One region of the Paenibacillus pedocola genome, then DNA from elsewhere that is predicted to be linked to it. Evidence: riboswitches for the same ligand, from Rfam matches in the RefSeq annotation. Region 1 holds a riboswitch; each other region holds the start of a gene.
What was found. A riboswitch is a leader RNA that binds a small molecule or an ion and turns the genes downstream of it on or off. The one in region 1 is predicted to bind cyclic di-AMP.

Region 2: linked by a shared signal. The riboswitch ahead of QU597_RS02580 (hypothetical protein) and the one ahead of QU597_RS28870 (NfeD family membrane protein) in region 1 are both predicted to bind cyclic di-AMP.
Region 3: linked by a shared signal. The riboswitch ahead of kimA (potassium transporter KimA) and the one ahead of QU597_RS28870 (NfeD family membrane protein) in region 1 are both predicted to bind cyclic di-AMP.

Annotation. Positions count from the first base shown of each region.
Region 1 is NZ_CP134223.1:3,245,513-3,253,248, reverse strand. Features, by position in the region: gene QU597_RS14145 (glycoside hydrolase family 13 protein) at 1-391, opposite strand, end outside; gene QU597_RS14140 (5' nucleotidase, NT5C type) at 526-1,083, opposite strand; gene QU597_RS14135 (GNAT family N-acetyltransferase) at 1,119-1,925, opposite strand; gene QU597_RS14130 (GNAT family N-acetyltransferase) at 1,957-2,433, opposite strand; gene QU597_RS14125 (flotillin family protein) at 2,600-4,021, opposite strand; gene QU597_RS28870 (NfeD family membrane protein) at 4,044-4,685, opposite strand; cyclic di-AMP (ydaO/yuaA leader) riboswitch at 4,746-4,917, opposite strand; gene QU597_RS14115 (P-loop nucleotide/nucleoside kinase family protein) at 5,229-5,822, shown strand; gene QU597_RS14110 (NADH-dependent flavin oxidoreductase) at 6,163-7,296, opposite strand; gene QU597_RS14105 (TetR/AcrR family transcriptional regulator) at 7,446-7,736, opposite strand, start outside.
Region 2 is NZ_CP134223.1:586,692-594,427, reverse strand. Features, by position in the region: gene QU597_RS02620 (lipoate--protein ligase family protein) at 172-1,089, opposite strand; gene QU597_RS02615 (CHAD domain-containing protein) at 1,343-2,266, shown strand; gene QU597_RS02610 (thioredoxin family protein) at 2,363-2,704, opposite strand; gene QU597_RS02605 (MerR family transcriptional regulator) at 2,739-3,137, opposite strand; gene ytxJ (bacillithiol system redox-active protein YtxJ) at 3,302-3,628, shown strand; gene QU597_RS02595 (glutaredoxin family protein) at 3,625-3,864, shown strand; gene QU597_RS02590 (VOC family protein) at 3,894-4,295, shown strand; gene QU597_RS02585 (hypothetical protein) at 4,369-4,779, opposite strand; cyclic di-AMP (ydaO/yuaA leader) riboswitch at 4,888-5,087, opposite strand; cyclic di-AMP (ydaO/yuaA leader) riboswitch at 5,513-5,680, shown strand; gene QU597_RS02580 (hypothetical protein) at 5,846-6,298, shown strand; gene QU597_RS02575 (hypothetical protein) at 6,366-6,605, opposite strand; gene QU597_RS02570 (hypothetical protein) at 6,750-6,944, opposite strand; gene QU597_RS02565 (ABC transporter permease) at 6,957-7,736, opposite strand, start outside.
Region 3 is NZ_CP134223.1:3,510,078-3,517,813, forward strand. Features, by position in the region: gene QU597_RS15340 (FecCD family ABC transporter permease) at 1-1,041, opposite strand, end outside; gene QU597_RS15345 (iron-hydroxamate ABC transporter substrate-binding protein) at 1,276-2,295, opposite strand; gene kimA (potassium transporter KimA) at 2,508-4,325, opposite strand; cyclic di-AMP (ydaO/yuaA leader) riboswitch at 4,450-4,607, opposite strand; gene QU597_RS15355 (disulfide oxidoreductase) at 4,835-5,266, opposite strand; gene QU597_RS15360 (DsbA family protein) at 5,266-6,021, opposite strand; gene QU597_RS15365 (ATP-binding protein) at 6,116-7,736, opposite strand, start outside.

The sequences.
Region 1 (7,736 bases):
AGAAATAGTTCGTGTGATCCTTAGGTGGTGTCCAGTCTTCGGGAAGCGGAACGAACTGCTGGCAGCCGGCAAAACAACACTCATGGCCGTCATTCAGCACAAAGCCATACTTAATTCTTCTCCAGTTAAAGCCCGGGAGCTCGGCAAACCAGCAATCATGATAACGGGTAACATACTCCTTCTTCATCTCCACATGCTGCATTGTATCAATAGCAAAATCATAGACATGCGAATCCTTGGCTACCGGTTTCCAGTTGAACGGATCAATAGCCAGCAAGGTGACCGACTGGATATCATCTTTTTTCGTTTTAATGCGGATATGCAGGGTCTCCGAATCATAGGCGTATGACAATGCCCCTTTAGGTTCATGAATAAATGCCGCTAAATCCATAGCAGTACACTCCTCACAGCGGAAATTTGAGCTTAACTTATACGTTTAAGTGATTTAAGTATAAAGTCCCTGCAGGCGGTCTGTCAATCCACGCCCGGCAGGGTTATAGGGATCATCCATTCAACTATGTATGGCTACGATTGTAGAATTTCATCAATCCGCTCCTTCGCACCTTTCCAGGAGGTCATAAGCGGGAACGCATATTCTTCCCGTGCTCTCAGATTCCATGGATGCGGAATGCACAGCACTTTCTTGCCCTCCTGTACAGCAGGGAGAAGATTATGCGGACCATCATCAATCAGCAGATCGAAATTGATCAGATGCTTCCGCTTGCAGGTAAAGAAGTTATCAGCCGGGATAAACGGCATATGCTTCTGCAGCCAGTTCCATTTTTCTACGACCGTTTTCGGTACAGCTGCAGTCACAATAATAACATCATAAGCATTGTGCAGCTTCTCCATCTCTTCAACCACATGCTCATCGAACAGCTCAAGCTCCTCATACAGACCCGGTCTTCCAAAAAAGATATCCATCGTGCTGTCCGGATGGCGCAGGTGGTCACTGTTCCAGTCGAACATATCCTCGTAGCGTAGCAGATGGGTTGGGAATTCATTATTGTTATGATAAATCGCCCGCTTAACGAGATGGCAGATAGTATCATCCATATCGACTGCGATAATTGGTTTTCTCATAGATTGTCTCCTATTTCTATATTCTATTTTTCTGTTCAGCCCCATACTGACCGTGTCCAGGCGATCTGGAAGCCCGCACGCTCCAGATTATTCTGGCTGGTAGACCCGAAGCTGGCCTGTGCAGCAACAAGCTGACAACCCGCAAAATGAGCTTCGTACAGTCTGCGTTGTATCAGTGCGGTTTGTATACCACGGTTCCGGTATTCCGGCGCGGTCGCAGCCAGCGTGCAGGAAGCTATACTCCCGCTAATATGCATCACTGCTACTCCAGCCGGCACATCATCAAGCGTAGCCAGAAACAGCTTCCAGCCCGGTCTATTCAGTAGTCCAATATTATTGTTCATGAAATGAGGTTTGGCAGATAGCGGCATCCCGGAGCCCAGGCAATGAATTTCGGCAAAAGAGTCAAATTCAGACGGCTGCGTTATTTCAGTAATCTTTATATTAGACTGTGACGCAGGCGGTTCTTGCTTAGGTAGCCCGTATAGCACAGAATGAAAGCCTGTTTGATGCAAGCCCTTTTCTGCCAGAGCTGTGAATAGCCTGGAACCGGAACGGACCGGATCGATATCGATCTGAAAGGCCCGGTCTCTGGACCGGTAGAACTGAAGGATAGCCTCCAACTGATCACTATCTTCATCCGAGAGTCCTTTAACGGAATTGAACAGTGCCCAAGGCATAGTCCTGATGTAAAAAGCAGCAGCATTCCCGAAACGTGCAATCTCCACTCCCTCCGGATTCCCTTTCCGCTCTAGGATGGATTGAATTCTTGATGTGAGATAGTCTGTCTCAGACTGCAGGATTTGTGCAGCAAGTGTGCGGGTCAGGACTGGAAGTTCCACTGGATTCACCTCCTCCATGTTAATACTCTAGCTAGCTTAGATCCTTAATATACCAGGCGTCACAGGCAAAATGCTCAGATCCGGCAAGCGGCTCCGCCAGCAGTGAGAAGCCCTGCTTCTGATAAAAGCGGTTCGCTGCGGCCATGGTCTGCAGCGTTTCCAGGTAACATTGTTTATAGTGGAGCTTGGCGAAATCGAGAGCAGTCTGTAACAGCTCCGAGGCGATTCCTGTACCTCTGGTTGACGTAGTGAGGTACATTTTCTGCAATTCACACACTTCATCCGACCCGTCAAAAGCGGCGATTCCACAGCCTCCCAGCACTTCCCCGTCTTCTTCTACAATCCAGTAAGCCCTGTTCTCTGCTGCATTGTAATAGCTGTAAAGATCATGCATGCTCGCATCAGCCCAGGCCAGCCCGTCACGGTTGCCTCCGTATTCAATCAGGCATTCACGGATAATCCGTTCGATTGAGCCGTTGTCTGAAATTTGAATCGGTCTTATGTTCATCTGTATTCTGCCCCCAACAATCCTAATCTGTTTTATTTTGCTATTATACAGGATTCAACAGACCTGAACTACTGATCCCGGCCGAAACAAACGAAACCAGCCCTGTACGGCACGAATAGCTATCGCCGCTGTACAGAGCTGGTTTGAATAATACTTCGATAATGGATTACTGTTCTTTATTTCTGCCGAGCAGCCCGCTAATCGCCTCGGTCACGTTCATACCGGTTAGCGTCTGAGTCAATTCAGGAATCTGGGTCATGATTTTGGCGATATCTCCGGTAATTTTGTTCACGCCGGATGAAGCTCCATCCTGTGAAATCACTGTAATCTTATCAACCTTAGCCAATGGGGACGCGATTTTCTCAGCCAGCTCAGGCAGAACCTTCAGGAATTCTACTGTGAGCGCGGCTTGCGTGAACTGTTTGTATGCTTCGGCTTTCTTCTCCAGTGCACCTGCTTCCGCCGCTCCAGCCAGTTGAACAATTTCCGCGTTAGCCTTACCCTTCGCCAGCTCTGCTTCGGCCGTTGCCAGCCCGCGTTTGGTTGTCGTGGCTGCCTCAGCTTCCGCTTCAAGAATTTGCCGCTGCTTGGCTGCTTCCGCTCTCATAATCGTAGCCTGGTTTTCCGCCTGAGCAGGCTTGATTACCGTTGCCTCCAGCTCCTTCTGTCTGAGCTCCACTTCGATTTCCCGGACTGTCCGGTTGGCTTCCGCTTCCATCTGCGTTATTTTGACCTGTTCAGTAACCAGCGACTGCTTGATTTTGTTCTGCTGCAATTCGTACGCAAGATCCGCCTGGGCTTTCTTCACTTCTGTCTCCAGCTTAAAGTCTGCCTGCTTAATGTTCAAATCCTTCTCGAACAGGGATTCCTTGGCGCGGGCAGCGGTTTCCGCTTCAATGGTGGCCTGATGTGCATTGGCTTTGGCAATGGAGGATTCTTTCTCAGCCTCCGCTTGTTTAATCTGAATATCGCGTTCTGCTTCCGCTTTGGCAATGCTGGCATCGCGGCGGATGCGCTCAATTTCCGGAACCCCCATATTGTCGATGTAGCCTTTGTCGTCGGTAATTTTCTTAATGGTGAAGCTGACTACTTCCAGCCCCATCTTATCGAGGTCTTCCGAGCAGGTTTCCCGCATCTTGCTGTTAATTTCGTCAGGTGTCTTAAGTATCGATTCTACCGATAATTGCCCGATTAAACCGCGCAGATGACCTTCCACTGAATGCAGGATTATCGTCTCGCGGTCTTCTTCCGGCCGGTCGATAAACTGCTCGCTGGCAGTCAGAATAGCGGTAGGATCACTTTTGATCTTAATCTGAGCGACTGCCTCCAGGTTGAGCTTGATGCCTTGCCGGGAGAACATTGCCTGCGCCGGGATGACATCAAAGCTCATCAGCATCATAGAGATCGTTTTATTGTTCTGGAAGCCGGGGATGACGAATGTCCCGCCGCCCTGTACCACTCTTTTTCCGCCAAGGCCGTACACAATCATCGCCTGATTGGGCGGAACCTTTTTATAAGAATTCACGATACTGAACAATGCAAGCAGGATAACTACAACAATTGCTGAGATTAAATAAAGAAGAACCATAACATTCGACACTCCCCGTTATTTATAATTGTCCGATTTCACTCTCAAAGAGAGTTACTGTTGCTATTCCTTTATCCACCTTCAGAATAATCACCCTATCGCCCTTGGTGAGCTGCTGGCCGGCTTCTGCCCTTACTCCTATGGATCGTTTCGTTCCGTGCAGCACATATTTCATTTCCCCAACCGCTCCATCCAATGCAGGAATACTGATGTATCCAAGTAGACCCGATGGATCATAATCCATTTCATTCATGCTGCTGTCATACCGGGTCATCACCCGGGCCAGCACTACATACATCAGACTGCCCACCAATAAGGCAACCACGGTGCAGATCAGCACCACTACAAGCATAGTCATCACGCTAAACCGCGTCAGGACATAACCCGTACCACCCCAGACTGTGACAAATACCATCAGCGGAAGTATAGGCACAAAACCCGGACCTCCAGCATCACCGCCTCCAACATGCATATGACTTGCCAGACCATGCCCATGAAATCCGCCGCTTAGGAGAAGCAGTAGTCCTACCCAGAAGCAGACGATAAATACAGTAACGATATCAATCCCCCCTTTGTAGCATTTGCGATAGTATTTAACACTCTTTCTTACGTTGTTATAAGACTTTTTGTCTTTATACAGAACGTTTTTTCTTCCTGCTTGCACAGCAAAAAGACCACAGAAGCGGCAGGGCTCTCCGTGGTCGGTTAATCGATCATGGCGCTCATCCTCTCTCTTCGAGGCTTACGGGGTTAGCTGACGGATTCGGGCAGCGAGATTGCCCTACCCTGCCAATGAGCTTAGCAAGGATTCACCCCGGGTGGGCCGCAGCGTCTTATCAGCAGCGTTCACCATTGGTTCCCCCGTTCCCGTTAACGGAATTCAGCCATTTGAGAACAGTTATATTATTCGGTTGCTGATTTGAATCTTACGCCTGTGTTCGTTTAATGTAAAACGTCCCATATGGAATAAAAAGCCAAATAATGCCGTCTCTTCACGAATGAAGGCGTATTCTTTGACTTCGCTCTTAAGCGCCCGATGATTTGCTCATTTTTACTCCATTTCTCGCAAGCTGTCCCATCCGGCCAGTAAACACCGCAAAAAACATCCCCGGATCTGCGCTCTTTTGATTTCCAACTGAAACGGCAAGCATGTTACGATAAGGTAGCTGGAATTCATCTTGACTCAGATCATAAGGAGCCTATTACAATGAACAAACTTGTCTTTTTCCTGGGTCCGGCAGGTGCCGGTAAAACTACATTAGCCAAGGCAGTTGCTTCCCGCCGCAAAGCCGCCTTTTTCGACATGGATATTTTATTAAGGCCTGCGGCAGATGCAATTATGACTATGCACGGGCTAGACCCCACAGACAGGGATTCCGCCGAATACAAAAGACTGTGCCGCGATCTGGGATACCGGATCACCATGGATGCCGCTCTCGATAATCTCGGCCTGGACAGCGATGTCTACGTGGTTGGACCCTTCACTAAGGAAGCAGCGGATCCTGGCTGGATTGAAAGCGAGCTGAAGCGGATCGGCCTAACACTGCAGGACGTTCTAGTCAAAGTCGTGATGGTCACATTAGCTGACGAGGAGCTTTTCCGCAAGCGAATACAGGGCAGGCATTCTCCGCTGGATGACTGGAAGTTCCGTCATTGGGAGCTCTTCCGCTCGTCACTCGGCAGCCGCACCCTTGCATGGCCTTTGCCGGAAGCAAATGTAACGCTGATCGACAATTCGCATCCTAATATAGCGGCTACCGCTGAGCAGGTAGAGCGGTTTATTTACAGTGATAATAATTAAAGAGAATGGACGTAAAACTTATATTCCCATAGTAATGCTTATCTTCAAATTCTCCTTACTCTCAATCCAAAAACAGCTACCCCAAGTTAACTCGGAGGTAGCTGTCGGTATTATATAGATAATATTCGGTCGATAAAGTATCGTTGATATAAGGGGGCTATCTGACAGAGCCAGATAAGCATTAGTCCCTTCTTTAAGCTCAGCAAGCTTCTGCTCAACAGCCGCAATTGCATCGGCTTCAGCAATTCAATCTAACGGTAGCTTATCTCCTTAGGAGTGCCTTCGTCAGGCTTGTCTCGATCACCACTTGTTTACCGCCCATCGGCTCCTAGTTGCGATATTATTCTTCGATTTTAAACCATGGGCCTGAAGCTTTAATTGTATTCCATAGTTTTTGAGGAAGCTCAAGCTCGCTTACCTTTGAAATCCTAATGGCTGTCTCAATTTCTGCTTCCTTATCATCCTGAACTTTTTCTACCCAGTCAGGATTCATAATCAACGTATGTCCAACAGCTGCGAGGGTTAATCCTTTATCCAATACGGCTGCAACATCATCTGGAGTTACCATAGAACCAGCAGCCATTACTGGCAATCTACCGTTTACATATCCCACTATTAATTCAAGATATGTTTCTTCATTTTGACTATCCACCGGCTTTGATGTGAGAGCATCCGTAAGTGAAGCATGCACATAATCCACACCTTCTGTAATCAGACGATCAATCAATGTATAGGTATCGTTCATTCGAAGACCACCTTCCATGGGTTCGTCAGGAGAAAATCGGTAGCCGAGAATAAACGGTTTTGTGGCATGCTTTTGAATTACAGATTTCATTTCATGAATGACAGCCAACGGGAAACGCAAACGATTTTCTAGCGTCCCTCCCCATTGATCCTCACGTCTATTGAAGAATGGAGAAAAGAAGTTTTGCAGCAAAAACCCATGTGCACCATGAATTTCAACGCCATCAAATCCTGCTTCAATGGCTCGTCTTGTTGTTTCTCCAAATGCACGAATTACGTCCAGGATCTCATCCTGAGAAAGTGCTCTCGGTAAAACTGAAGGGGCAAAGGCCGTAGCCTCAGTCTCTACAGCGCTTGAACTCACTACATCCCCATTTGGAGTCAGAGCCGGCAGTGCTTTATTCCCTGCATGGAAAACTTGAAGAACCGCAGGAGCTCCTCCACTTTTCGCCGCATCGGCTAATTTTCGTAAACTTGGAATAAATGTATCATTATAACCTGCAAACTCATGTGTAAAACCTATACCGTTTGCTTGAACATGCGTACATCCTGTAATAACCAGTCCTACACCGTTTACTCTTTTTTCATAATATCTCACTTCTTCATCTGAAATCGTGTAATCGTCATTACTGGCCCACGTAGTCATAGGGGACATAACAACCCGATTTCTAAGAGTGATTCCATTATTGAGCGTAAATGATTCCATTAATTTGTTATATTTTGCGTTCATTTTTTTACCTCTTTCATTTTTAGGTTGGATTTAATATTTCTAAATCGAACATTCGTTAAAATAAACGTTCATTCGATTAATAATGAGCTTTTAAATTTCAGAGGGATTGATTCTTCATGCTCCAATCCAATTCCCTCTGAAGGTCTAAATTATGCTTTTAAAGCATCCCATGTCATCTGAACGATCTCGTTCAAGCTTTCTTGTCTCAACTCTAATCGGCCGCCAAAATATTCTTTAATATATTGCATCACCGGGTTAAACATAAACATATGGAGCAGGCTCGTATCCACTTGTTTGAACACATTTTGGCTTTTGCCTTTTTCAAATAATTTAATGAGCGGCTCAAAATATTCCAATCCTTCATTCCGAGACAATTTATCAAGAAGTGGTGAGTTTGAAAACTGCTCCAGAAATAAAAACTCATCTTTATGCGTCAAAAC
Region 2 (7,736 bases), 2.7 Mb from region 1:
TACCAGCAGGTGAATATGTACGGCCTGAGCAGCTATGACCGAAAGAAGAAGAGCAGTGATCCTCCCGTCACCGGGGAATCACTGCTCTTCTCGTTGCGCTTATTTACTTAGGGCACGATCGTGCCTCACTCATCCAAGCTTATGGATTCAAGCTTAATGCTGCAAGCTTATTCAGCGGGCATACCGCTCCCGCAGGATCTCCGCCGCCTCCAGCACACGGGGATCGCTGTACTGGAGATCATACCCCGTCTCCTGCCGCAGCTGCGCGGCAGAGGTCAGCTGCACACCCCGGCTGGCGGCCGCCTGCCGGATGCCTGCAGCAAACACCGCCGCTGCATCCGGCCCGCCAAGCTCGCCAAGCGCGGCAATCGTCTCCGGGCGGACCCGCGGATAGACCAGAGACTCGTCCCCTCCGGACGCAGTCTCATAGAATCCGCGGATCAGCTCCCCGCGCTCCTGTCCGGAGCCGGAGACGACCACAAACGCGTGCACGAAGTACGCGCTGCTCTGCCTGCGCTGGGCAATGCCGCAGAACTTGCGGCCGCCGATCGCCAGATCGAAATCGCCCGGGCAGTACGAGCCGGCGATTTCTCCGGCCCTGATCCTTGCCGCGGCCTGCGGATGGCTTACGGCTGCGGCCTCGGCAATCAGCGAGGCCAGCAGCCGGAAATCATCGTGAAAGTCCAGCTTGCCCGGAGCTTTCGGGAGAATCAGGGACACATTGACAATCCCCGCGTCAAGCGGCACGGCGGCACCGCCGGAATGCCGGACTGCCGTGCGGATTCCCGCCCCTTCAAGCTCCGCCATCGCTGCAGCGGCAAAGGGCAGCTTGCTGTCCCGCAGACCCAGCGCAACCCCTCCGGGGTGACTCCAAAGATGCAGGGACGGCGGGACCGTTCCCGCTCCAACGTCCCGGCACAGCGTCTCTTCATAAGCGAACGGAATCAGCATATCCTCCGCTCCCGTGACCGGCTGTTCTCCGGCAAAATGCTCAAAAACCGCCATTTCCGCAGGAAGAACGCTGGTCGTTCTCTGCTCCTGCCCGTCAAAGAGTCTGCTTAATAGCCCCAAGCCCTCATGAGAAACCACTGATGATTACCCTCTTCCTCTAAGATGAATATTAGACTGTCCAACTAACCGGCAGCCCGCTCTTCATTTCCGTGAAATTAATACTGCTCCTATTGTAACCCATTCCCCTCCCGGCGCGAAGGCAAGGACACCTAAAGCATTTGAAATCGCTTCATCCAACCGTTATCCTTATACTAAAGAAGATACTCCCCGTGTTAGACAGAATGTGCTGAAGTTCATGCAATACACACACAACCTTTAGGAGTGATGCCGCATGACCGTCGAACAGCTAACGAAGGACCGGCAAGCCAGTAAGACCCGTCAGTGGGAACAGGCGATGATCAAGCTCTATGTTAACTTCCGTGATTACAGCAAGGACGCACTGAAGGATTTCGGAGATGAGGATATTCATCAGGCGAGGGTAAACAGCCGCAAGCTGCTGACGCTGCTGTCGATTCTTGATCCCGATCATTCCTCCACCGGAGAGCTATACAGCACTTTTAAACAGGCCCAGAAGATGCTCGGCAAGGTCAGGGATGCAGATGTTCTGATTCATTCCTTCAAAGAGCGGCGCAAACTGGCGAAGGAAGACGGCGATGACAAGACAGCTGAGCTGCTGAAGGCCGTCATTAAGCATCAGAAGGAGAAACGGAAAGAGTACCGCAAGAAGCTGGAAACCGGGCTTGCGCAGCTGACCGGAAAGGAATTGGACAGGCTCTGGACGGCTTTTCTCGCCGGACCCCTGGAAGCCCTGACCGCCAAACGGGACGCAAACGTCGTCATGCGTGAGCTGGAGGTGGCCTTCGAACAGAAAAAAAAGGCCTGCAAAACGTTGTTTAAAGAACCTGAAGCGGAGTCCAAGGCCGCCTTCGAGGCCCTGCATGAGCTAAGAATATCGGCTAAGGAGCTGCGGTATACCGCGAGCGCCGCGGGTTTTGCACTCAATCAGAAATTTCATGCCCATGAAGAAATCTATAAGAACATTCAGGAGCAGCTGGGAGTGATTAATGACAAGCGGGTCTGGCTGGACACCCTGCAGTCCATTGGACGCGATGAGCTTGGCGTCGGTAAAAAGGCCTGGGGCGCATTTACCGGCAGCCTCAGAGAAGAGATACTGGAAGCCCTGCACCAGAACGAGGTTGTCCCGGTTCCGGCTTCATTTGCCGAACGGCCTGCAGCAGTGCTGAATGAACAATAAGCCCTCATAACTCCTGTATATCCTGAGTAGTTACTTTCTGATATGTAAAAAAGGCGGGAAGCGCATGCCTGGCATGCCGCTTCCCGCCTCTATGCGTTAACTGGTACTGCTGCTCACCGCGGCATACTTTCGCAATACGCCTTGATAGACAGATTTCGGACGCAGACCGACCAGCTTCTCCACCGGCTGTCCTCCGCTGTACACGACCACAGTAGGCAGGCCCATGACGCCAGCCTCCGACGCCAGCTCAGGCAGCTCATCACAGTTTACCTTTACTATAGACACGCTGTCCGCATACTCCTCATCCAGTTCCTCCAGAATCGGCAGCAGCGTTCTGCAGGGTCCGCACCTCGGCGCACCATAATCAACCAGCACTGTTCCGCTCCGGTTCAGCTCCGCCCGCAGGGCTCCCGCATGCTCCACATTCATAATTGCCATAATTCTTCCCTCCCGTAACTCTATGACTGTACGCTTAACTATTTTCCAGTTCAGTATTTCCGTGCTCAGCAGTCCCGCTCTCCATCTGCTCCTGCTGCATTGCAGCCATCCGCTGCTGGAGGTTGAGCCTGATCTGGCTCAGTTCTATAATCTGGCGTTCAATCTCCTTCAGCTTGCTGCGGTAGAGCGGCATCACCTCTGCACAGAAGGACTCTTTATTCTTCAGTACACAATGCAGAAATCCGGCAATCTCCTCTGTCGACAGCCCCAGATTCAAATACAGCTTAATCGTCTCTACCGTTTCGACGGCCAGCGGCGAATACTCACGGTAGCCGTTGGCCTCCCGGAGCGGTGTAAGCAATCCTTGACGCTCATAATATCGCAGGGAACGGACACTGACACCTGTCCGCGCTGCAAGTTCACCTATTTTCATGGCATTCTCCCCGGGGTTCATGAGAAATGGTCTGCTTTCAGTATAAACCCTGACACCAGTGTCAGGGTCAAGGCTTTTATTTCTGCCGTATCTTTTGCTTTAATTTTGAACTATGCTACAATCTTAATTACAAAAATATAGAATCCCAGGAGGGCGATTTACCGATGTCTATTCAACAACTTCATACTCTGGATGAACTGCACCAATATGTCGGGCAACCCGGCAAGAAACTGCTTTTTAAGCACAGCACAACCTGCCCGATCAGCGCCAAAGCTAACGAAGAGTTTCTGGCGTTTGTACAGAGCTCTGATACGCCGGCAGCTATTGTTCATGTGATTGAAGACCGTCCGGTCTCGAACCAGATTGCTGAAGAATTCGGCATCAAACACGAATCTCCGCAAATTTTTCTGCTGGAAGACGGAGAAGTCCGCTGGAACACCTCCCACTGGAAAATCACCCGCGATGCCATCAAGGAGGCAGTGAGCAAATGAGCCAGTCTGTAATTGTCTACTCTACATCCGGCTGCAGCGACTGCAATCAGGTAAAACAGCTGCTCACAGAACAAGGCATTCCGTTCGAAGTGCGCGATGTTATGACCAGTACAGTCTATCAGGAGGAAGTAGAGAAGCTCGGCTTCATGGGAGTACCTGTCACTGTATCCGGAGAATATGCGGTCAAAGGCTTCAACCTTCCTGAGCTTAAGGAACTTATTGCTGCAGCGAAATAAATCATGAATGATTCCAGGAGGCTACAGCCATGACACAGGAGATCTGGATTAACCTGCCGGTTAAAGATGTTGAGAGGTCAACTGCCTTTTTCAATTCGATTGGATTCCATGCGGTGAGCGTTGGTAACGAGAGATCCAAGCTTGCCATAGGGCAAACGACGATTCTGCTGTTCCCGGATGCGGCGTTTGAGAAATTCACAGGTTCAACAATCGCTGATACTTCCCAATGCGCAGAAGTCATCTTTTCCATTGGTGCAGAAAGCAGAGAAGAAGTAGATGCCTTTATTCAAAAAGTAGAGTTTGCCGGAGGAAATATCTTTGGCAAGCCAAGTGAAGTGGACGGCTGGATGTACGGCGCAGGCTTTGCCGACCTGGACGGTCACCGCTGGAACCTGCTGTACATGGATGAGAGCAAAATGCCGAAACGCTAATATGAAAACGCCGGTTACCTGTTTAAGGTCACCGGCGTTTTTTTATCCCCCTATAAACTTATATCTTTCAGGTTCAATATTCGCACTCGGCTACCAGATGACCCACATTCCCGCTATGGGTATAGATGACATGGTCCGCCCCAAGCCCTTTGTATACCAGTCTCGGATTCATGGAGGTGGTAATGACAAAGATAGGCTTCGCGGTCCACGTCCGGCACATCTGCACATAACGGCAGCATAATGCCACACTGCTCTCGAACAGATAAATTCTGCCTACGGCAAACGGCGGCCTAAGCCAAGTATTCAGATGCCGGGTATCCACCTCAAAAATAACCTCAACCCCCAGCTCCTGGAGCCGCGCGTGTTCAGCCGGATTGTTGGCGAGCCCTGCCATCCGGCAGCCTTTTATTTGGAGCATTCTAACAAACTGTTCCCCTGCCTTCGTCGGAGCGCTAATGAGTACATATTCCTCCTGGCTGCCCATCTCTGTCTCCCCCTCCCGGTTCACGTTATAGCCGGCATTCATCTATACCAGCACAGCAAAAAACCACAAAGGATTCCCTTTGTGGTCCAATTAACGGTCACAATGCGCCTATCCTCTCTACAGTACGCTTACGAGGTTAGCTGCCGGATTCGGGCGTTGAGAGTCGCCCTACCTGTTATCCATACGAGACTTTTCAGTTCTCGCAGTTTCCCAGGATTCACCCCATAACCGGCTCCGCCTCTCACGATCGGCTTCCGGTTGTTTGGTTCCCCCGCTCTCCGTAAACGGAGATTAAGCGGATTGCTTATTCAATTGCGCTTAAACAGATGTAATCATACCTTCTGCGATGATCGCTTGTAAAACGCTAATAGCGCCAAAATAATGCATTAAATGGGATGATTACCGGTCAGATAACGCTTACTTAAGCTTTATTCTCCCTAATCCTCTGATTTCCCCGCTTTTCTGAGGGGTTAGGAAAAACAGATAAAGAATACCGGTTCGTGTATCTTCCGCGGAGTTTACAGCGGTTCTTGTCTTTTTCCAGTAAAAATCAAAAGATGACGCCTGAGCGAGAAAATGACCTGATAATCGCTGATAAATAGTCTTTTCGACTAGCGCAGCTTTGTTCCCGCCGCAATTCCCCGCTAATCCGCAATTAGAGAATCCCTTTGCTTTTTTACAAAGACATGCCGGAAAGAGTATGATTCGTGTTGAATCGATTCGCAAAAATGATGATATTCGAACGCTGAATTCCCGCCCAGCGGGAAACGGGGGAACCATCCGGCTAATACGGCCATGGGGTGAATCCTGAGGAGACTGCGACTCCCGCATTCTCACCAGGTAGGGCGACTCTCACCGCCCGAATCCTGCAGCTAACCTCGTAAGTGTATAGAGAGAGCCCCTTGATCCGCCACGTTTTGGCATCAGGCCTGTTTCCGCCTGTATCCGGACCGCAGGCAGAGGTTCTCCTCTGCCTGCGGTTTTTTGCGCACCCCTATACATTGAAGGCAGACAGCTGTGATTCTCTATCTTATCCATCTCTTAATCCAGGAAGGAACGTGCTGACATGCCTGACCTATTATCCCCGCAGCCGGCCGCTGCCGCCGGATTTGAGCAATATATCCGGGAGTACAGCGGAGGTGTCCTTGCGCTTAGCTCCATTCTGCTCGGGAAGGGCAGTGAGGCTGAGCGGGTGACGGCCGGAACCTTCAACAAGCTGTATGAGCCGTATTGCAAAGGAAAGCTGAAAGCAGCCGACTTTCCGGTAGAAGCCTACCGGGAGTGCATCCTGCAATGCACAAAATCCGCGAAGAGCCGGAATCTGCGCACCTCTAAAGAGTTGTCGTGGGACGATCAGCTCGTAAAAGCGCTATGGTATGGACTGCTGCTTCCGCTGCCCGAAATCGGCAAAATTCTCGGCAAGAGCCTGCCGGCGCTGAAGGCTCAGCTCCGGCAGGTTCGTGAGCACACGGCGGGGCAGAAGCCGCTGAGATCACAGGCTAATTTGTCTATTGTGTAAATGGCCGCCTGTTCTTCTGATTCATTCACCAATAAAGCCGCAGCAATCCGCTGCGGCTTTATTGGCTTTACTTGCCCTTGCTGTTGCCTTTACTCTTGCTCTTGCCTTTGTTTATGTCTTTGCCCTTACTGTTGCCACTCTTGGCAAACCGTAAAAAAGCCATCAGGCATCCCAGAATTCCAAGACCAAGCAGCAGAGTCTGCAGCGCCCCCAGCAGTGTTGAGCCTTCGGGCCTAAGCATACTGCTTACTATGATCAGTACAATGGAGACCGTGACCAGCACGGGAGTTTTTATGTTTAATTTCAAAATCACCACTCCTTACTATTAAGGTACACTATAAACGGCCGGATCACCAGTTTTAGTGAGTCCCTTAGCTGCTGCGCCCAAAAAGGCACCTCCGCATTAACTGCGGAGATGCCTTTAAATAGTTGTCCCTGAAACGAATTTAGCTTAATGGCTGCGCTTATGATACTTGCCAAAGAATACGATCGCCAACAGCATTCCGGTAATGCCTATACCTGTTAGAAGCCCTTGCGTAAAATCCATCAGATTCGACCCGCTATCTGGAACAAGTCTGCTAGACGTCAGCGAGAAGAAAGATGATATAAACAGCAGCGCTAAGTTTTGTTGTTGTTTTTTATCCATAATTCCCACTCCTTAAATTTTGTAGGCCTTCATAGCTTTTCTAATCTCTTTGATACTAGGACGTTTACCATACATCAGGACACCTGTGCGGTAGATCTTAGCCGCCAGCCAGCCTAACAGGAAGATAGTAACCAGCAGAATAACCAGTGAAACTGCGATTTCCCATACGGCCACATCCCCGACACCGATCCGCAGCAGCATGCTGAGCGGTGAAGTGAACGGTACGTAGCTGGCGATCTTAACCAGCAGTGTGTCCGGTGCAGAAACGCTGAATGTCGGAATATAGTAGTTCACAAAACCCAGCATCATCACCGGCATGCTTGCCTGGCCCAGCTCCTCAGTGCGGCTCACGATCGAGCCTACAGCGGCATACATCAGCGCATACAGGAAGAAGCCCAGAATATAAAGGATGAGGCCGTAAACCAGAATGCCTATATTCAATTGACTCAAGTCAAGATCGAAATCCGTCAGAATACCCGAGTTATGCGGCAGCATCAGGTTCGCCGCAATGCTTGCGGCAATGATCGCAATCTGCAGCAGCCCGACCAGGAACACCCCCAGCACCTTGCCGAACATCTGGCTCAGAGGTGAAGCGCTCGTAATCAGAATTTCCATAATGCGCGAACTCTTCTCCGCTGTGACCTCAGCGGCAATCATATTGCCGGTCAGCATAATCGACAAGAAGAAGAGCATCAGCAGTACATAGACAATCACATAATTGATCGCAGGTGCAGATTCATCCTGACTGGCGCCGTCAGTCCCGCTTCCTCCGCCGATCTGCTGCGTCTCTAT
Region 3 (7,736 bases), 260 kb from region 1:
CTTGCTCGCCAAATATACAAAAAACGGTACGCCGATAACAGCAATTAAAGCGCCAATCGGAGTTTCATAAGGGGCATTAATAAGTCTGGCCGCAATATCAGCAAAAATAATCAGAAGACTTCCCAGCACCGCCGAACAGGGCAGAATCCACCGGTAATCCACGCCGACCAGATATCGTGTTATATGCGGTATTATCAGCCCGACAAAAGCGATAGGTCCTACCGTCGAAACAGCCGCCCCTGCCAGAATCACAACGACTATCATCCCGATAAATTGTACTAGCCTTGTGCGCTGCCCCAGCCCTGCCGCTACATCCCGGCCCAGACTCAGCAGGGTAATCGAGCGTGACAGCAGCATGGCGAGAATCAGTGCTCCTGTAATCCATGGTGTCATGATTCTGAGCTGGGTCCAATTGGCCCCACCAATGCCGCCAGCCATCCAGAAGGCGATGTCTTGGGATAGATGAAACAGAATTGCTACCCCTTGGCTCACGGCAAGTAACAGCGCGCTTACTGCTGCACCTGCCAGAGTCAGCCGCAGCGGCGTCAGGCCGCTGTGGGAAAGTGAACCTATCCCGAATACCAGGATAGATGCGGCTGCGGCACCGATGAAGCAATACAACATGATGTATAAAAAGGATGACGCTGGTGCTAAGGCAAAGGTTAATGCTAAAGCGGCACTGGCACCGGCATTCAGGCCAAGCAGACCCGAGTCTGCCAGCGGATTGCGGGTCATTCCCTGCATAATTGCTCCCGCGACGGCAAGACAGGCTCCGACTAAGGCGCCTGCCAGTGCGCGGGGAATCCGCAGCTCCCTGATGATCTGATGCTGCTGCAGATCCGGGTTAAACCTGAATACAGCTTCCCAGACCGTCGCCAGCTTGATATCTGCCGCACCTACCGATACGGAAAGCGCGAGACCGAAGAGCATTGCTGCAAGTCCGAAAAATAAAATAAAAGCAGCCGCAGCCGGTCTGGATTTCAGTGGCATCGCTCCATCCATCTTTGTAGATTCAGCTGTAGAATGTGTAGATGCGGCCATAAGTCTTCCCCTTAATGGATTAAATTCAAGTCATTGATGATAACGAATCTCACTTGATTGATACTGTATATCATTCTCATTATCGCAAATAAAAGAAACATGTACAAGACTCCAGGTATCTCATGAAAAATTTGTTCTGTTTTTCACAAAACACTTAAAAAAGATGCAGGCCTTATACCCGAAGGTATAAAAACCTGCACATTTCTCGGGCCGCTAAAGAAATTTTCAGCTCCCTTATTTTACAAGCGCGCTAAGCACATCATCAATCGTTTTGGAGTTAGCATAAGCACCGCTGTAGAGCCAGCTGCTGGATGCACTGAGTTCTGTAACATTTCCTGCCTTAACAGCAGGAATCCCCTTCCAGATGGGTCCGTTCAGAATTTCTGATGCATCTGTTTTATCGCTGTTCACAAGGAAAATATGATCAGCAGTCAGTTCAGCCAGTTTCTCAAGTGATATAGGATTCCAGGTCGCTCTGGAGTCAGCCGGAATCTCTGTTACAAGGTTAGGAAGCTTCAAGCCAAGGTCGCCGTATAATACAGAGCCACTGCTGCGTGTTTCATCCACAATAAAGAAGCTCTTTTGCACCAGCCACAAAATGGCAACGGATTTGTCACCGGATGATGCTGTAATTTTTTCCTTAGCGTCTGCAGCCTTTTGGTCGTATTCAGCAATCGCTTGTTCAGCCTCAGGAGTCTTATTCAGCAGTTCACCGATTGTAAGCAGCGTTTTGCGCCAGTCCTTGCTGATCTCATCGCCCAGTACATAGGTAGGCGCGATTTTGTTCAGCTGATCATACAGACCGTTCTGCACACTGCCTTCAGACTGGACGATATGGAAGTCCGGTGCGAAGCTGGTTACAGCCTCCAGCGGAAGATCGTAGCTGATCGTAGGCACATCTTTAAGCGCGTCGGACAAGTAGTCCTGAATCCCGTTTGACACGGACCATTGGGCAACTGGAGTTACCCCGAGTGTTACCAGATAGTCTTCCAGATAAGAACCAAGCACACGCTGTGGATTTGCAGGAACAGTTACTTTATGCCCCATGGCATCAGTCACAGTCTTCTCCGCAGCCGGAGCAGCGGTTTCTGTTGGTGCAGTTGTAGCCTCAGCGGTTGCCGCAGGTGCAGCACTAGAATTTGCCGCATTGCCATTGTTGTTATTGCCGCAAGCGGACAAGAATACAGTCATTGTCAAGAGGCCGGCCAAGACCAGCTTCCTACTCCCGGATTTCTTTTGATCAAACAAAAACATGTAATACCCCTCCTGTATATTTATCCTTTTTGGTCAAAGGTTTTTGAAGTGCCTTCGCCTTAACTCTTTAAATGATATTGATTCTCATTATCTATGTCAATATAATATTTATTTCCCTATCTGTATACTGAGATTCAGATCCGGTTAAAATCCATAAAAAAACGGCTGCCTCCGTGAAATACGGAAACAGCCGTCTGCTGGAATATACCTGTCTATTTGTGCAAATGATAAGGTACTGTCGCTACAACAATATCTTTTTGATTCATTAAATACGAGCGGATGAACAAGCTGGTCTGGTTATGGAGAATCGCCTGCCACCAATGCTTAGTGATAAATTGTGGAATCAGTATTGTAATATGGTCCGTCGAGGCTGTCTTCCACTCTACCGTATCAATAAACTTCACTAACGGACGGATGATGCTGCGGTAACGGGAACGAAGGACAATCAGGCGTACGCCCGGATTCCATTCCTCCCACTTTTGCTCCATCTTGTGAATCTCTTCTTCATCAAAACCAACATACACAGCGACCACATTTTCGGTCAAAGACTTCGCATAGCTGATCGAATGCAGCACGGCACGTGTAACACCAGCGACTGGAACCACTACGGTACTTCCCTTGATACACGGTTTATCTGTAGATGGACAAATGCGCAGCTGATCTGCCGTATTCTGATAATGGCCGTGAATGCGGTGGAATACGATCATAACAACCGGCAGAAAGATGAAAGCCATCCAGACACTTGAGAATTTCGTAATAATGAAAATCAGTGTAATCGTAAGTGTAGTGAGCATACCCACTGTATTGACGGCAAATTTGTTTTGCCAGCCTTTTGGTTTGTCTTTATACCAATGCACCATCATTCCAAGCTGGGATAAAGTGAATGGGATAAATACCCCTACCGCATAGAGCGGAATCAGGCTTTCTGTATTTCCGTGGAATGCAGCAACCAGCAATGCTGATAGCACACCGAGAAAAATAATACCATTAGAGAAGCCCAGCCGGTCTCCGCGGACCATAAAGGCATGGGGCAGATATTTGTCTTTGGCGAACATAAAGGCAAGCAGCGGGAATGCCGAGTATGCCGTATTTGCTGCCAGGAACAAAATCACTGCCGTGATCCCTTGAATGAAGAAGTACAAACCGCCGCGGCCGAAAGTGGATTCAGCAATTTGCGAAACAACGGTTGCTTTTTCATCAGGCATTACTCCGTACCAGTAGGCCAGCAGGGTGATTCCTGTAAACATAATACCAAGGATAAGCCCCATCATCATCAAGGTTTTGGCTGCATTTTTTTCGGCCGGCGCCTTGAAGTTCGGGATAGCATTCGATACCGCTTCTACCCCGGTCAAGGCTGAACAGCCGGAGCTGAACGCCTTAAGCAAGAGGAACAGGCTGACGTTTGATACAGCAGACCCGATTTCAGGCACATTGGCATGAGCGCCGCCGGTCATGTATTTGAATACTCCGGCAACAATCAGGACAAAGATAGATACTACGAACAAATATACCGGGATTGCTATAAAAGAAGCCGATTCCGTAACACCGCGCAGATTGACAATTGTTAACAGTAAAATAACGGATACCGCAATCAGTACAGAATGATCATGCAAACCTGGAAAAGCGGATGTAATCGCGTCTGTACCGGCTGAGGCACTAACCGCAACAGTAAGAATATAATCTACCAATAAAGAGCCTCCGGCTAACAGGCCGGTAGGAACACCGAGATTGCTCTTGGCCACGATGTATGCCCCGCCCCCTTGCGGATAAGCGAAGATCGTCTGGCGATAGGACAAAATAAGTATGGCCAGCAAGCCCAGAACGGCTAATGCAATTGGCAGTGAGTACCAGATGGCAGTGAAACCTGCGGCCACCAGTACAATCAGGATTTGTTCCGTTCCGTAGGCTACAGACGAGAGCGCATCAGAAGACAGGACAGCCAGTGCTTTCACCTTGGATAACTTTTCATGATCGAGTTCGTTCGACTTCATCGGACGCCCGATCAATAGTCGTTTTACCTTGCTTACCATTGTAGTAACAGTTCCTCTCTTTGTGAGTTGAAACGGTAGTACCGTGCGCTGTTTTCATAGGCGGATTTCATAAATGCAGGCACAAAAATAAGCATACGGAAATGATCCGCATGCCTAGGCATGGTCATTATCCCACCCTTGCTTACGAGGTTAGCTGGCGGATTCGGGCTGTGGTAGCCCTACAGTTGCAGTCATTGTGACTGCTTCCGATTCACCCCAATGGCCTTACGGCCAAGTTTGGTTCCCCCGTTTTCCCTTCGGAAAATTCAGCGCATATTCAACTTCTCACAAGGTCTAATGATAGTCTACAATGCATTTACAGTAAAGCTTTGAATCAAATGAAAAAAGAATGAAAAAACATCCAAAACACGCAAATCCAAGATCGGGGATAAGTCGATCTTTCATTCTCTTGCATTATCCCTCATTACCTTGGTTTTAGAGTGTTTTGGATGTAAAATGTGACAAAAAAATCAGGAATAATTTAGGCTTGAATTCAGTCTACCCGCTGCCTATTCCATCTGATCAGTCTTGCGTCCGGTCCACAGCAATATTGTGATCAGCACAAACGCTGTCAGAGCCATTAAAGGAATTGTAATGAACCCCAATAAGTTAATATAATCCTGATTACAAGGAACGCCGATGGTGCAAGGAAGCACTTTGCTCAGCGCAGGAATCTTCTGCTCGGAATAGTGATACAATGAGATGCTCCCGCCAATAATACTTAAAGGCAATACGTAGGGAATGATGCGCTTATCCCCCCGGTACGTGGCAATTCCAAGCAGAAACAGCTGCGGATACATAAAGATACGCTGGAACCAGCACAGCTTACAGGGTTCATATTTGAGGACTTCACTTAAGTACAAGCTGCCGGCAACGGCAATGATGGACACAAACCAGGCCAAATACAGACAGTGGCGGCGGCAAAAGGTAGAGAATTTCATCACTCGGCATCCACCGCATCAGAAGCGACTTTGATCTGGGCGTCGATGGCTTCAATATTAAACGGTTCTTTAACCATCACTCCGTTAACAAATACGGTTGGTGTTGAACTAACTCCTGCGTTTTTAGCAAGGTCAATATCGGTCTGTAGTTCATCCATATAGGTCTTGTCTTCAATATCTTTGCGCAGCAGATCAAAGTCAACCGGCAGGTTTTCCTTTCGGGCCAGATCCACTAAATAGTCTGTGGTCGCCCATTCCTTGTTCTCGTCGCCCTGATTGGCATATAGAGCGTCATAATAGGTCCAGAATGCATCACTGTTCTGATGATAGACAGACAATGCGGCAAGCGAGGCTGTAGTCGAATCCGGTCCGATAAAAGCCATGTTTACAAAATAAAAGGCTGCTTTATCCTGATTCACATACTCCTGGACAATCTGCGGCTTAATGACACCGGTGAATTGAGCGCAGGCCGGGCATTTAAAATCACCGAATTCGACGATTTTGACCGGTGCATCCTCTTTTCCGAGTCTTGGAAGTTCACTGTAGTTAAAACTTAACGGCTCGGCGGAAGAAACCTCATTGGAATTGTCCTTTGCTGCCAGCAAGTATAACCCTACAAAGATAATGACTACTAAAGCTATTGTGCTGACAATCAGGATTCTCGTTTTCTGCTTCTGCTGTTCCAGCTCTGCCTTACGTTTCTCCTGTTTGCTCATTTGGGGAATCGCGGCGGTTTTCCGTTTGTTTTGGCTCAAATGAGAGTTCCTTTCTGTCCATTAGGACCCATAAGATATGAATCATATAATTTAAAATTATATAATTAAACTTCTCACTTTGGCAAACCAGAGCTTACACGGCCTCCGGTTTCATTTGCCTCCCCTTCTGTTCACTCTTATCCTGCACTTGCCGGGGCTCTGTCTCCGCGGACGGCAGCCTAATATTCAAAATAAACTCTGTACCTTTATCAACCTCCGATTCTGCCCAGATTCGTCCATTCATTAGCTCTATCAGCTTCTTGCAAATTGCGAGGCCCAGCCCTGTACCTTGATACTGCCTGCTATGGGAGGCATCCAGCTGGGTGAACGGCTGAAACAGCAGCTCCAGTTTTTCCGGAGGAATTCCGATTCCTGTATCTTTTATCCGGAATGTTAAGCCCTGGCCATTCTCTTGCCCACCAGAGGATTCTACTGTTACATGTATATCACCAAACGGAGTGAATTTCACGGCATTACCGATTAGATTCACCATAATTTGACGGATCCTTAAGCTGTCTCCGACCAAATATTCTGGAATATCCTGCGATACCTGCAAATGGAGCTGCAGATTCTTTTCTCTGGCGGTTGCCTCAAACAAATCAATACATTCCTCCAGCAATACAGGCAGTTGAAAGGTTTCACTACGCAGCTGCATTCCATCTGATTCCAGACGGGAAATATCCAGAACATCACTTATAACATTAAGCAGCGCCTGACTGCTTCTATATTGCAGCCGCAGCATTTCCTGCTGATCCGGATTCTCAATATCCTCTGCCAAAAGTTGATTAATTCCAATAATCCCGTTCAGCGGTGTTCTGATTTCATGGCTCATTATGGCCAGAAATTCACTTTTCATCCGGTCTGCGCTTTCCGCCGCTTCCTTGGCAATAATCAGCTCCTGTTGAAACTTAACAATTGCGGTTACATCCTCAGCAACGATATATACGAGCCGCTGCTTGTCATTGATGAGCGGAAAGACAGTGGTACTGCAGATCAGACTTCCGCCGCTTTTTATTTTCACTGCAAGTTCCAGCTTGGCAGAGTGTCCTTCCACCGCCTGCTTAACCGCTGCCTTAAGTAAGGCCTCATCCTCTGCAGTGCACAGGATTTTTTTGTAATCACCCAGCTCTTCCTTTTCATAGCCGGTCGTTTGCCGCAATGAAGGATTGGCGCTAATGACTTTTTTACGGAACGGATCGATACAGAGCACCATATCCGGGCTGGATTCAAACAATGCCGTATACCGCTGTTCATTGAATTTTGCCGAGAAGAGGACCCGTTTACGGTCTTTATAAAGAAGAATCAGTACGATTAATACGATTAATATAAACGAACCGGCAAGGATCATACCGAGGAACGAATCCGCCAGTAAGGGAGCTGTACTTGAATAAATGAGTGTCTCGTCTGCCGGAAAGGACGCACCTGACATCGCTGCATAATGTGTTCCTGTTAAGGAAGCGGTCAGTACGGATACAAGCAATATTTTTTTCGCCGTGAACATGTTATAGTCATTTTCTATCCATTTGGGTTTATAAGAAGCAGTAATAACTGGAACAGCTAAAGAGAATACAATGGACAGAAGGACAGAAAACTGACTCTGCTCATAATCACCGGCAAACTTCATAGACATAATTCCGCTAAAATGCATGATGAGAATACCGCTGCTGAACAATATACCGCCGAACGCCAAATAACCCTTGCTGCGTGTGTAAGGA